Regions from separate parts of the Kocuria sp. CPCC 205263 genome, predicted to be linked through region 1. Evidence: riboswitches for the same ligand, from Rfam matches in the RefSeq annotation. Region 1 holds a riboswitch; each other region holds the start of a gene.
What was found. A riboswitch is a leader RNA that binds a small molecule or an ion and turns the genes downstream of it on or off. The one in region 1 is predicted to bind thiamine pyrophosphate.
Positions count from the first base shown of each region.

Region 2: it holds a riboswitch for thiamine pyrophosphate, as region 1 does, so the genes downstream of both, thiM (hydroxyethylthiazole kinase) here and RF647_RS18030 (FAD-dependent oxidoreductase) in region 1, are expected to answer to the same signal.
Region 3: it holds a riboswitch for thiamine pyrophosphate, as region 1 does, so the genes downstream of both, RF647_RS12935 (3-oxoacyl-ACP reductase) here and RF647_RS18030 (FAD-dependent oxidoreductase) in region 1, are expected to answer to the same signal.

Region 1 is NZ_JAVKPV010000018.1:11,664-15,865, forward strand. Features, by position in the region: gene RF647_RS18015 (VOC family protein) at 1-585, opposite strand, end outside; gene RF647_RS18020 (hypothetical protein) at 685-1,683, opposite strand; gene thiE (thiamine phosphate synthase) at 1,782-2,411, opposite strand; TPP riboswitch at 2,517-2,620, shown strand; gene RF647_RS18030 (FAD-dependent oxidoreductase) at 2,616-3,971, shown strand; gene thiS (sulfur carrier protein ThiS) at 3,968-4,202, shown strand, end outside.
Region 2 is NZ_JAVKPV010000003.1:56,528-60,729, forward strand. Features, by position in the region: gene RF647_RS05005 (Rne/Rng family ribonuclease) at 1-834, shown strand, start outside; gene RF647_RS05010 (nuclear transport factor 2 family protein) at 1,016-1,744, shown strand; TPP riboswitch at 1,819-1,912, shown strand; gene thiM (hydroxyethylthiazole kinase) at 1,955-2,779, shown strand; gene thiE (thiamine phosphate synthase) at 2,776-3,459, shown strand; gene RF647_RS05025 (bifunctional hydroxymethylpyrimidine kinase/phosphomethylpyrimidine kinase) at 3,456-4,202, shown strand, end outside.
Region 3 is NZ_JAVKPV010000007.1:113,937-118,138, reverse strand. Features, by position in the region: gene RF647_RS12940 (LLM class flavin-dependent oxidoreductase) at 5-1,315, opposite strand; gene RF647_RS12935 (3-oxoacyl-ACP reductase) at 1,327-2,091, opposite strand; TPP riboswitch at 2,136-2,239, opposite strand; gene RF647_RS12930 (FadR/GntR family transcriptional regulator) at 2,294-3,052, opposite strand; gene RF647_RS12925 (hypothetical protein) at 3,223-3,363, opposite strand; gene eat (ethanolamine permease) at 3,546-4,202, shown strand, end outside.

The DNA of each region.
Region 1 (4,202 bases):
CTGCAGGTGCACGTGTCCCAAGGTGGCCGGCGGCGCCGGGGGCCGCCCGCCCTGCTCGGCCAGGTGCTCCTGCAGGAAGCCGTTCGGGTCCAGGGGGTTGGAGGCCAGCGTGAGCAGGCCGGTGGGCTCCCGCCGCCACGTCTCGCGGGGGCGGTCCGTGTAGAGCTCCACCCCGTTGCCCTCGGGGTCGTCGAAGTAGAAGGCCTGGCTGTAGAGGTGGTCGGCGCTGCCGGTGAAGGAGCGGGGCGCCACGGTCGCCACGGACGCGAGCGCCGCGGCCAGGGCCGGCTCGTCGTCGAAGACCACCGCGGTGTGGAACAGGCCGGCCTGCCCGCGGCGGGCCGGCGGGAGCTCCTTGACCTGGCGCAGCCGCACGACCGTCCGGCCGTCCCGGCCCAGGACCGCGGTGTCCCCGGCGTGGGCAAGCACGTCGAGGGTGACGGCGTCCGAGTAGTAGGCGACCATCGTGTCCAGGTCGGAGACCAGCAGCTCCACCGCGCCCATCCGGGTGTCCGCGGACAGCAGGTCCTCGGCGGGGCGCTTCGTCAGGCTCTGGGGAGCGGGGTTCTGGGGAAAGATCGGCATCGCGGGGTTCTCCGTCGGCAGGGGCGGCGCATTGGTTGATATGTCCCCAAGAATAGTCCCAGAAGCTTTCCTGTGCAAGTAAATGGTGGTGCGGTGGGCTCAGAGGATGAAGATCAGGGCGGCGATCACCGCCAGGATGCCCAGGAAGACGAACCCCCACGCCTTGAGGTTGTCGGAGTCGTCCTCCTCGGGCTCGGCCGGGCGCGGCGGCCACCCGCCGGGGCCGGGCCCGAACACCGGCCCGGAGGTGCCCTGGGCACCGGCACCGGGACCGCCCGGGCCGGGTGCCCCCGGTCCGGGGTGCTGGCCCGGGAACTGCCCGGGGGGCGGCGGGGCCGGGCTCGCGGGGCTCACCCCCCACTGGGGGTTCTCGGGCGAGCCCGCCGGAGGGGCGCCGGGCGGGGGCGTGCCCGGGCGGATGTCACCGTCCGCGGCCGGGCCGGCCGCGGAGGAGGATCCCGCGGTCGGGCCCGACACCGGGGGAGCCGCCGGCGGCAGGGTCTCGCCCGAGAGCACGGGCCCGTCCTCGCGGTGGCCCCGCTCCGCCTCGTTCAGCAGGGTCACGAACTGCTCGAGCGGCTCGGACCCGTCGTGCTCCCGCGCCAGGAAGCGCTCGGCGCGGCGGCGCACCACCTTGTAGACGCGCCCGTCGTCGGGGACGCCCAGGTCCCGGGCGGCCCGCGCCACGGCCAGCGGGGGCTGCTCCGGGAGGGGGTTGGTGCCCCACTCCAGGAGCCCGGTCAGCAGCGGGCGCTCGAGCACGGCGGCCAGGGCGGCCCGGGCGCCCGGCACCCGGGTCAGCTCCAGCAGCCCGCTCGGCGGCGCGGACGGGCACCCCGGCACGTCGCTGGGCAGCCGGGCGGCGCGCTCCAGCCAGAAGGTGTCGCCGAAGAGGGTGGCGAGCAGCACGGCGGCGGCGAGCCGGTCGTCGCTCGGGGCGGCGTCCTCCGGGAGGCCCTGCTCCCAGTGCGTGCCGAGGGCGCGGCGGGCGGGCTCACCGGCCAGCCGGACGCGCAACTGCGCGTCCTCCGGGCCGCGGGCGGTCTCCGCGGGGCGCTCCACCGCGTGCCGCACCTGGGGGTCGAGCTCGGGGTCCATGGGCCACCTCTCCGTCGTCGTCCTGCGTCCATGCTCTCAGAACGTGCTGGACGGCGGCGGGGAGCCGACGGTGAGCCGGGCGGCGGGCCGCCCCGGGCTCAGGCGGGGAGCAGACCGCGCAGCTGCCCGGCGGCGACGCGGGGATCGGGGGCCTCGGTGACGGCGCGGACGACGACGACGCCGCGCGCCCCGGCCTCCAGCACCTGCGGGAGCCGCGGCTCGTCGATGCCGCCGATGGCGAACCACGGCACGGGCAGGACCTCCGGGTCCGCGTCCAGCCGGGCCTCCGTCAGCTCGGCGACCGCGCGGACGAAGTCCAGCCCGGTGGCCGGGCGCCCCGGCTTGGTGGGCGTGGCCCAGACGGGCCCGGTGCAGAAGTAGTCGACGTCCGCGTCCTCGAGCGCCGCCGTGGCCTGTCCGAGGTCGTGGGTGGAGCGCCCGATCAGCACGTCGGGGCCCAGGAGCCGCCGGGCCTGGGTGGGGCTGAGGTCGTGCTGGCCCACGTGGAAGACGTCGGCGCCCACGAGCGCGGCGATGTCGGCGCGGTCGTTGACCGCGAACAGGGCGTCGTACTCGGCGGCCACCCGGCCCAGCAGCTCCAGCGCGGCGATCTCCTCGTCCGCGTCGATGCTCTTGTCCCGCAGCTGGACGATGTCCGCACCGCCGGCACAGACGGCGTGCAGGAACTCCTCGAGGTCGCCTTGGTCCCGGCGGGCGTCCGTGCACACGTACAGCCGGGCGGCGAGGAGGCGGGCCGTCCGGGTGTCTCGCAGGGAGGACTCGGCGGGGGCGGAGGCGTCACGGGTAGGGTGGGTCACACGCTGATGATAGGTCAGCGGTTCTGCGGGAGCCCCACCGGGGGCTGAGAGGGCGACCATCGCCGACCGCCACACCTGATGCGGGTCATGCCGCCGGAGGAAAGGACGTTCCCTGTGACTGCCGCACACCCCGCCCCCACGACCGCGCCCCACCCGCTGGTCGACCGGCCCGAGCACGTCCGCGCCGACGTCGCCGTCGTCGGCGCCGGGGTGATCGGCCTGGCCACCGCCTGGGAGCTGCGCCGCCGCGGCCGCTCGGTGGTCGTGGTGGACCCCGAGCCGGGCTCCGGCGCCAGCCGCGCCGCGGCCGGGATGCTCGCCCCGGTGAGCGAGGTCCAGTACCAGCAGGAGCCCCTGTACCCCCTCATGACCGCCTCGGCCGCCGAGTACCCGGCGTTCGTGGCCGCCCTCGAGCAGGCCGCCGGCGGGACGGTGGGCCACCGGGCCACCGAGACCCTGGTCTGCGGCGTGGACGCCGCCGACCGGCAGGCCCTGGCGGACCTCCGCGCGCTGCAGGGGCGCCACGGCATGACGGTGGAGCCGCTGACCCTGCGCGCCGCCCGCACCTTCGAGCCGGCCCTGAGTCCGCGGCTGTCCGCGGCGTTCCGGATCCCCGACGACCACCAGGTGGACCCGCGCCGCCTCGTGGCCGGGCTGCTCGCGGCCCTCGTCGCCCCGGAACTCCCCGACCTCCCGGAGCCCGCCGGGCTCCCGGCCGCGCGCGACGGCGGACCGGCCCGCCTCGTCCACGACCTCGCCACGGGTCTGCGCCGCAACGCCGAGGGCGCGGCGACCGGCGTCCGCCTGGCCGGCGGCGGGATGGTCTCCGCGACCTGGACGGTCCTCGCCCCCGGCGCCGGGCTCGGCGAGCTCGAAGGGCTGCCGGAGGACTGGCACCCGCCGCTGCGGCCGGTGCACGGGGACATCCTGCGCGCCCGGGTCCCCGCCGGGGCGCCGGAGCTGCTCGGGCGCACGGTCCGCGGCCTGGTGCACGGGGTGCCCGTCTACCTGGTGCCCCGCGCCGACGGGACCGTGGTGATCGGGGCGACCTCCCGCGAGGACGACCTAACCGGTCCCAGCGCCGGCGGCGTGTTCCGGCTGCTGCGCGACACCCAGGCGCTCGTGCCCGGCGTGGCCGACCTCGAGCTGGTCGAGGTGCTGGCCCGCGCCCGGCCCGGCACCCCGGACGACATCCCGTACCTCGGCCGGGTCCGCGACCCGGACGACTCGCCGGTGCCGGGGCTCGTGGTCTCCACCGGCTACTTCCGCCACGGCGTCCTGCTCGCCCCGCTGGCCGCCCGGCTCGCCGCGCAGCTGGTGGACGGCGGGGCCGGAGCAGATCCGGCCGCCGACGCCGGGCACCTCGCCACCACCGACCCGCACCGCTTCGACCGCCCCGTCGAGGCCCGTCCAGGGGATCCCGCGCCGGCCGCCGCCGGGCCCGGGCCCCGGAGCAGGAGTACCCGATGACCGCCATCACCCTCAACGGCCGCCCGCACCGCGTGGCGGCGGAGGCGACCGTCGTCGACCTCGTCGCCGAGACCGTCGGCCGGGCCCTGGGCCCCGACGGCGCTCCGCTGGACGGCGGGCGCCTCGGCGTGGCCGTGGCCGTGGACGCCGCGGTCGTGCCCCGCAGCCGCTGGCGGCGGACCCCCGTGGCGGAGGGCCAGTCCATCGAGATCATCACCGCCGTCCAGGGAG
Region 2 (4,202 bases), on a different contig from region 1:
GATCCCGCGGAGAAGGCCAAGGCCGAGGCCGCGCGGACGGCGTTCGCGACGATCGCCGCCGCCACCCACCACGAGGAGGCGGCCGCGGACGAGCCGGAGCGCGCCGAGGAGGCCGCCCAGCCGGCGGAGTCCCGGCCCGAGGGCTCGGGGCGCTCCCGGAAGAAGCGCCGCGGCAAGCGCAGCCGCGGCCGCGGCCAGGGCGGGGACACCGCCGCCGAGCAGCAGCCGGAGGAGGGGGAGGACACCGCCCCGGCCGCCCCGGAGCAGATCCCCGCCGAGGGGGCGCCGGGCGAGCAGGGCTCGCGCCTGACCATCAACGGCGAGGTCATCGACCTGCCGCAGGGCCACGCCGTGGTCGTCGAGCCCGCCGAGGCCCGGCCGCTGAGCCTGGACTCCCTCGCGGAGGTCGTCGGGCAGAGGGGGCCGGACGCCGGCTCCGCCGCCCCGGAGGCCGCCGCCGAGACGATCACCGGTGCGGATGACGCCGCGGAGAGGACCGCTGCTGCGGCGGAGGCCTCGGCCCAGGAGCCCGTGGCACAGGAGCGCACGGAGCGGCAGGCGCCCGCCCCGGCCGCGGCGGTTGTCGCGGAGCAGGCGGGCGTCGAGCCCGTGCGGCCCCGGCGGCGCTCCCGGCGGGCCTCGGCCCCGGCGGCGCGGACCGGCGAGGCCGAGGTGACCGCCGGCCAGGCGGCCGCCGCGGAGGGCGCCCGGCACGAGGCGAAGACCGTCGCCCAGCGCGCCCCGGAGGACCCCTCCCGCCGGGCGCCGACCGTCGTCGGCGTCGGCGTCAAGGCCGAGGACCTCACCAGCGGCCGGCCCGCCGACCGGGGCTGACCCGCCCCGCCGAGCAGCACCACGGAGGACCCCGACCGGCACGGTCGGGGTCCTCCGCCGTCATACGCTCCGCGTCCCTGTCGGACCGTGCTCGGCCCGGGTAGCGTGGTCGCACGACACGCGGGCCGCCCGACCGGGCCGATCCGTCGGATCCGCGGCCCGCAGCGCCGAGGGGATGGCCATGAGCAGCAAGCAGATCGTACTCACCGCCGGCACCGAGCTCTTCGGCGATCGGGACCTCACGGCCGTCGACCGGCACTGGGCCCCGGACTACCGGCAGCACTCCGCGCTGGCGCCCGACGGCCGCGAGGGACTCCGGGGCATGTTCCAGCAGCTGCCCCCAGATTTCCGGTTCGAGCCCCTGCGGATGCTCGAGGACGGGGACATGGTCGCGGTCCACTGCGTGTACCACGGCTTCGGCCCGGACCCGGTGGTGGCGGTGGACGTCTTCCGCGTGCAGGACGGGCGGATCGCCGAGCACTGGGACGCGCTGGCCCCGCTGCCCGGAGGAGCCGCCGGCAGGCACCGGATCGACGGACCCACGGAGATCACTGGTTACGAGCACACCGCCGTCAACAAGGCGCTACTCACCGAGTGGGTGCACGAACGGCTCATCGGCGCGGACCGGGACTCCCTCGAGGAGCTGGCCCGCGACCCGCGCTACGTGGAGCACGGCCCCGGCCCGGACGCCCGCCTCGCCCGGCACACCCTGCACCGTGTGCTCGGCGAGGGCGACCTCGTCCTCACCGTCACCGAGGCCCTGCTCGAGCTCGGCGGCGAGGGGGCCGGTGACCCGGTCCCGGCCGGCTGCTACGACCTCTGGTGGGTGGCGGACGGGCGGATCCTCGAGCACTGGGGGGTCGTCCAGCCCGTGCCGGAGCGGATGCCGCACGGCAACGGCTTCTTCTGATTCGACGGCCCCCCGCCCCCTCGGACCTGGCCCGTCCGCGTCCCCGGCTCCCGCACGACGACTAGACTGGCAGGACACCAGACACGGGGTGCCGCACGAGCGGCTGAGAACACACCCGTCGAACCTGATCTAGCCAGTACTAGCGAAGGGATGTCGCAGATGCGCGATGCCGTACCCCCGTCCGCCCGCACACCAGGACCCGGGAGGCCGGTGCCGCCGGACCCCGTGCTCGCCGAGGACGCCGCCGCGGCCCTGGAGGACCTGCGCGCCGCGGCGCCTCTGGTGCAGTGCATCACCAACGCCGTGGTCACCAACTTCACCGCCAACGTGCTGCTCGCCGTGGGCGCCTCCCCGGCGATGACCGACATCCAGGGCGAGGGCGGGGTCTTCGCGGAGCTCGCCGACGGCCTCCTCGTCAACACCGGCACACCCACCGCCGAGCAGCGCGGCGCCGCCTACGAGGCCGTCGGGGCCCGGCGCCGCGCGGGCCGGGCCTGGGTCCTGGACCCGGTCGCGGTGGGTGCCCTGCCCGTGCGCACGGCGCTGGCCCGCGACCTGCTCGGGTTCGAGCCGGCGATCGTGCGCGGCAACGCCTCCGAGGTCATGGCCCTCGCCGGCGGCGCCGGCGGCCGCGGCACGGACGCGACCCACGGCGTCGACGCGGCCCGGCACGCCGCCGCCGCGCTCGCCGAGCGGGCCGGCTCGGCGGTGGCCGTGTCCGGGCCCGTGGACCTCGTGCGCTCCCCGGACGGCACCGTGGTCCGGGTGCCGCACGGCACGCCCCTGCTGACCCGCATCACCGGCGGCGGGTGCGCCCTGGGCGCCCTCATGGCCGCGTTCACCGCCGTGCGCACGGACCCGGCCGCCGCGGCGGTGGCCGCCACCACGGTGTACACCCTCGCGGCCGAGGACGCGGCCGCCGACTCCGCCGGGCCCGGCTCCTTCGCCGTGGCGCTGCTGGACCGGTTGCATGCCGTCACCCCGGAGGGGATCGCCGCCCGGGCGGAGCTCGTGCGCGAGGAGGGCGCCCGATGAGCCCGCGCCTCGACCCCGCGGCCCTGGCCCTGCACCTGGTGACGGACACCGCCCTGAGCGCCCCCCGGACGGTCCCGGACGTCGTGGCGGCCGCCGTGTGCGGGGGAGCCACCATGGTCCAGGTGCGGGAGAAGGACGCCCCGGTCCGTGAGCTCGTCGCCCTGCTGACGGCCGTGGCCGAGCGCGTGGGCCGGCAGGTGCCCGTGCTCGTGGACGACCGCGCCGACGTGTACCTCGCCGCCCGCGCGGCCGGCGCCCCCGTGGCCGGCGTGCACGTGGGCCAGTCGGACCTGCCCGTGGCGCTCGCCCGGGAGATCTGCGGCCCGCACGCCGTGCTCGGCCTCAGCGCCGCCACGGCGGAGGAGCTCGATACTGCCGCCGCACTGCCGGCCGGGACGGTCGACTACCTGGGCGTCGGGGCGGTGCGGGCGACCCGCACCAAGCCCGACCACCCTGAGCCGCTGGGCGTCGAGGGCTTCGCCCGCGCCGCGGCCCGCACGGCCCTGCCCTGCCTGGCCATCGGCGGGGTGCGGGTCGAGGACGCCCCCGGCCTGCGCGCCGCCGGCGCCGCGGGGCTGGCCGTGGTCTCCGGGATCTGCGCCGACCCGGACCCCGCGGCCGCGGCCGCCCGCTACCTGCGGGCCTTCACCGCCGTGCCCGCCGGGGGGGTGGCCCCGTGACCGCCCGCGTGCCCCGCGTCCTGGCCATCGCCGGCACCGACCCCACGGGCGGGGCCGGCCAGCACGCGGACCTCAAGTCGATCGCCGCGATGGGCGGCTACGGGATGAGCGCCGTCACCGCCGTCGTCGTCCAGAACACCGTGGGCGTGCGCGACATCCACGTCCCGCCGGTCGAGTTCCTCTCGGCACAGCTGGACGCGGTCGCCGAGGACGTCGAGATCGACGCCGTCAAGATCGGGATGCTCGGGTCCGTGCCGGTCATCGAGGCCGTCACCCGGTGGCTCGGGACCCATCGGCCGCCGGTCGTGGTCCTGGACCCCGTCATGGTCGCGACCTCCGGGGGCCGCCTGCTGGAGCGCGAGGCCGAGGACGCCCTGCGCTCGATGCTCGGCCTCGCCGACCTGATCACCCCGAACCTGCAGGAGCTCGCCGTACTCGCCGGGGAGGACACGGCGGCGTCGTGGGACGAGGCCCTCGCGCAGGGCCACCGCGTGGCCCGCGCCCACGGCACCCTGGTGCTCGTCAAGGGCGGGCACCTCACGGGGGACCGGACGCCCGACGCCCTCGTGGGCCCGGACGCCCCCGAGCCCCTCGTGGCGTTCGACGGCGCCCGCGTGCCCACCGAGAACTCCCACGGCACCGGGTGCTCCCTCTCCTCGGCCCTGGCCACCCTCCAGGCCCGGCACGGGGACTGGCCCCGGAGCCTGCGGATCGCCCGGGACTGGCTGCGCGGGGCCCTGGAG
Region 3 (4,202 bases), on a different contig from region 1:
CACGTCACTGAGCGCCGCCGGGCCGCGGCAGCCCCAGGTGCCCGCGCAGCGTGGACGAGGTGTACCGGGTGCGGAAGAGTCCTCGGCGCTGGAGGACGGGGACCACGTGGTCCACGAAGTCGTCGAGGGAGTCCGGCAGCCGGGGCGGCATGAGGTTGAAGCCGTCGGACGCGCCCGAGCGGAACCAGCGCTCCATCCGGTCCGCGACGGTCTCCGGGGTGCCGACCACCGTGCAGTGCCCGCCCCCGGCGGCCAGCCGGCCCAGCAGCTGCCGCACCGTGGGCCGCTCGACGGCCACGATCCGCAGGATCGTGGCGTACCGGCCCTGGGGTCCGGTGAAGCCCTCGAGCGGCGGCAGCTCCGGGACCGGGGCGTCCAGCGCCCAGTCGCTGCAGTCCTGCTGGACGAACGCGGACAGCTGGGCCAGGGACTGCTCCGAGGGCAGCAAGGCGTCCACCTCCGCCTGCTTGGCCCGGGCCTCCTCCTCCGTGGAGCCCACGTAGGCGACCAGGCCCGGCATGACGGCCACGCCCTCCGGGTCCCGTCCGGCCGCGGCGACGCGCTGCCTCAGATCGGTGCGGTACTCCCGCGCGCTCTCGAGGTCGTAGGCCACGGCGTAGACCGCTTCGGCGTGCCGGGCGGCGAGGTCCCGGCCCGGCCCGGAGGCGCCCGCCTGGAACAGGACCGGACGCCCCTGGGGCGGGCGCGGCACGGTCAGCGGACCGTCCACGCGGAAGTGCTCGCCGGCGTGGTCGATCCGGCGCACCCGCTCGGGGTCGGCGTGCAGGCCCTGCCGGTCGCCGACCAGGGCGTCGTGGGACCACGAGTCCCACAGCCGATGGGTCACGTCGATGAACTCTGCCGCCCGCGCGTAGCGCTGGGCGTGCGGTGGCATTCCTGGGAGGCCGTGGTTGCGCGCCTCGGCGTCGAACATGGAGGTGACCACGTTCCAGCCGGCCCGCCCGCGGCTGATGTGGTCGAGCGAGGCCAGCAGGCGGGCGGCGTGGAACGGCGTCCAGAAGGTCGTCGAGACCGTGCTGACCAGCCCGATCCGCTCCGTGGCCCGCGCCATCGCGGACAGGGCCGTGAGCGGTTCGAGGAACCACCGGGGTCCGTCCGCCACGTCACCGGCGCTGTGCCCGTCGGCGAAGAACACGGCGTCGAGGAGGCCGCGCTCGGCGGTGCGGGCGAGGCGCTCCCAGTGGGCGATGTCCCCGAGCTGCTCCAGTGGGGAGTCCGGGTGCCGCCAGGCCGCCTGGTGATGGCCCGCGCCGAAGAGGAAGGCGTTGAGGTGCAGCTGTCGCGGCGCGGTCACGGCGCCCCCCATCAGTCGAGGACCAGCCCGCCGTCGACCACCAGGTTCTGCCCGGTGACCGAGCGCGCCCACGGCGAGGCGAAGAACAGCAGGGCGTCGGCGAACTCGGCCGGTGTGGTGACCCGGCCCAGGGGCGTGGTGGAGGCGATGTAGTCGAAGACCTCGTCCGGGGTGGCGGCGCTCGCGTCGGTGGTGCGCAGCAGACCTCCGGAGACCATGTTGACCGTGACGTTGTGCGCGCCGAGGTCCTTGGCGAGGGTGCGGGTCAGGGACAGCAGCGCGGCCTTCGCCGCCGTGTAGTCGTGGTACGGGACCACGGGGTTCTGGAACAGGTTGGTGCCGACGTTGACGACCCGGCCGAAACCCCGCTCCCGCATGCCGGGCAGGGCCTGCTGCACGGTGTTGAGCGCCCCGCGGACGCTGCCGGCGAACTGGGCGTGGAACTCCTCCCAGCGGATCTCCTCCGCGGAGGAGCGGGCGTCGCCGTTGAAGGAGAAGTCCGCCAGCGCGTTGTTGACCACGGTGGTGACGGGGGAGCCGAAGTGCTCCCGGGCCGCGCGGAGCATGTCTGCGACCTGCTCCGCGTCGGTGACGTCGGCAACCAGCGCCACGGCCCGGTCCGGGCCGTGCTGCTCCGCGAGCTCCTCCGCGGCCTTCCGGGACGCGCGGTAGTTGACCACGACCCTCGCGCCCTGGGCGGCGAAGGCCTCGACGACGCTGCGGCCCAGCCCTCGAGCTCCGCCGGTGACGAGGACGATCTGTTCTGCGATCTGCATGGGTCTCCCTGGGGTCAGGGCGAGGAGACGCGGGCCGGTCACGGCCGGTCCCGGCAGGACATCCCTTCGCCAGTCCTAACTGGATCAGGTTCGACGGGTGTCATCTCAGCCGGCTCGTCGTGCGGCGCCGGCACCCCGTGTCACTGCGGACGAGTATAAGCACCGGTCCCGCAGGCCGGCCCGTTCTTCGCACGGCGGCGGGTCACACCGGGCCGCGGTCGTCCCCGGGGGCGTCGTCGTCGGACTGCCCGGCGTGCCCGAGGAAACCGCGCAGCAGCGCGGCCGTGCCCTCCAGGTGCGCGAGGGAGGCGGCCCGGGCGGCGGGGGCGTCACCTGCCAGGACGGCGTCGGTGAGCTCGCGGTGCTGACGGTCGGAGTGCTCGAGGTTGACCGGCAGGACGGGGATCCGGTCCAGCAGGTCGCTGGCCCGCGAGCGCACCTCCGCGACGGCGCGGACCAGGCTGGGACAGCCGCCCAGCTCGGCCACCGCGATGTGGAAGCGTGCGTCGGCGGGGCGGTAGTCCTCCGGGGCGCTCTCCTCGACCTGCCGCAGGCACGCGAGCAGGTGCTCCCGGGCGGCCGCGCTGAGGGACGCCGCCGCGGCCAGCTCCGCCGCGGCGGGCTCGACCACCGCGCGGAACACGAGCACGTCCTCGACGTCCGCGGGGTCCACCGGGGGGAGGGTCTCGTCCGGCAGAGCGGTGCGACCGGTCACGAAGGTCCCGCCGTACCGGCCCCGGACCACCTCCAGGACCCCGGCGACCTGGAGCTCGTGCAGGGCCTCCCGGAGCGTGGCGCGGGAGATGCCGAGCATCGCCGCGGTCTCCCGCTCGGGCGGGAGCCGCTCGCCCCGGCGGAACAGGCCGAGCCGGATCGAGTCGAGGATCCGCTCCACGGCCTCCTCGAAGGCGTTGCCCTGGCGCACGGGCCGGATGCGGGGGTGCTGGACGGGATCGCTCACGGTGGCGCTCCTCCCTGCGGTGCGACGTGCGCCCATGGTGTCACGGTCCCCGGGGACCGCCTCCGGCGGGACCCCGCCCACCGCGCCGGGCCGGGCCACGAGCAGCAGCGGCGCGCCGCCCGGTCCGGGCGGCGCGCCGCTGCCTCCGGCCGGGACGGCCGGCCGAGGTCCTAGTGGGTGAGATCGATGGCAACCACGCCCACCGCGATGATCAGGGCGGCGGAGACGAGGAAGCCCGCCGTGATGGCGATGAGGGCCCAGGAGCGGGCGCGGCCGGGGCGGTCAGTGGCTGAGGACGTGGTCTGGTTCATGCCCACCATTCTGCGGCATCCGGGGGGCCGGCTCCACCGCGACGCGGTCCCGTGCCCGGCCCGGCGGCCGCCCGGCGGCGCGCCGCGGGGTCTTGACGGGGCACGGGACAGCCCACAGACTGTGACCACTCGCGCCAAACGTCTGTTTTCAGACCTTTGTGGAATCCCGGAGGGATCGTCCCATGCCCGAATCCTCAGCACAGCCCACCCGCACCGACGAGTACTTCCAGCACCGCCAGCTCCGCTCCGGCGCCGCCGGGTGGGTCCTGCTCGCGGGCCTGGGCATCGCCTACGTCATCTCCGGGGACTTCTCCGGCTGGAACATCGGGCTCTCCGAGGGCGGGTGGGGCGGGCTGCTCATCGCCTTCGTGCTCATGGGCATCATGTACACCTGCATGGTCTTCGGCCTCGCCGAGCTCTCCTCGACCCTCCCCACGGCGGGCGCCGGGTACGGGTTCGCCCGCCGGGCCCTCGGCCCTCTCGGCGGCTTCGCCACCGGGATGGCCGTGCTCATCGAGTACGCCGTGGCCCCGGCGGCGATCGCCACGTTCATCGGCGGCTACATCGAGGCGCTGGGCCTGTTCGGGATCACCAACTCCTGGCCCGTGTACCTCGTGACCTACCTGGTGTTCATGGGCATCCACATGTACGGGGTGGGCGAGGCGCTCAAGCTGATGTTCGGGATCACCGTGGTCGCGGTCCTCGCGCTGGGGGTGACCGTCGTCGCGCTCGTGCCGCACTTCGACGCCGCCAACCTCTTCGACATCGTCCCGAACGACGCCGTGGGGGCGAGCGCGTTCCTGCCCATGGGCTACGCGGGGGCGATGGCGGCCCTGGTC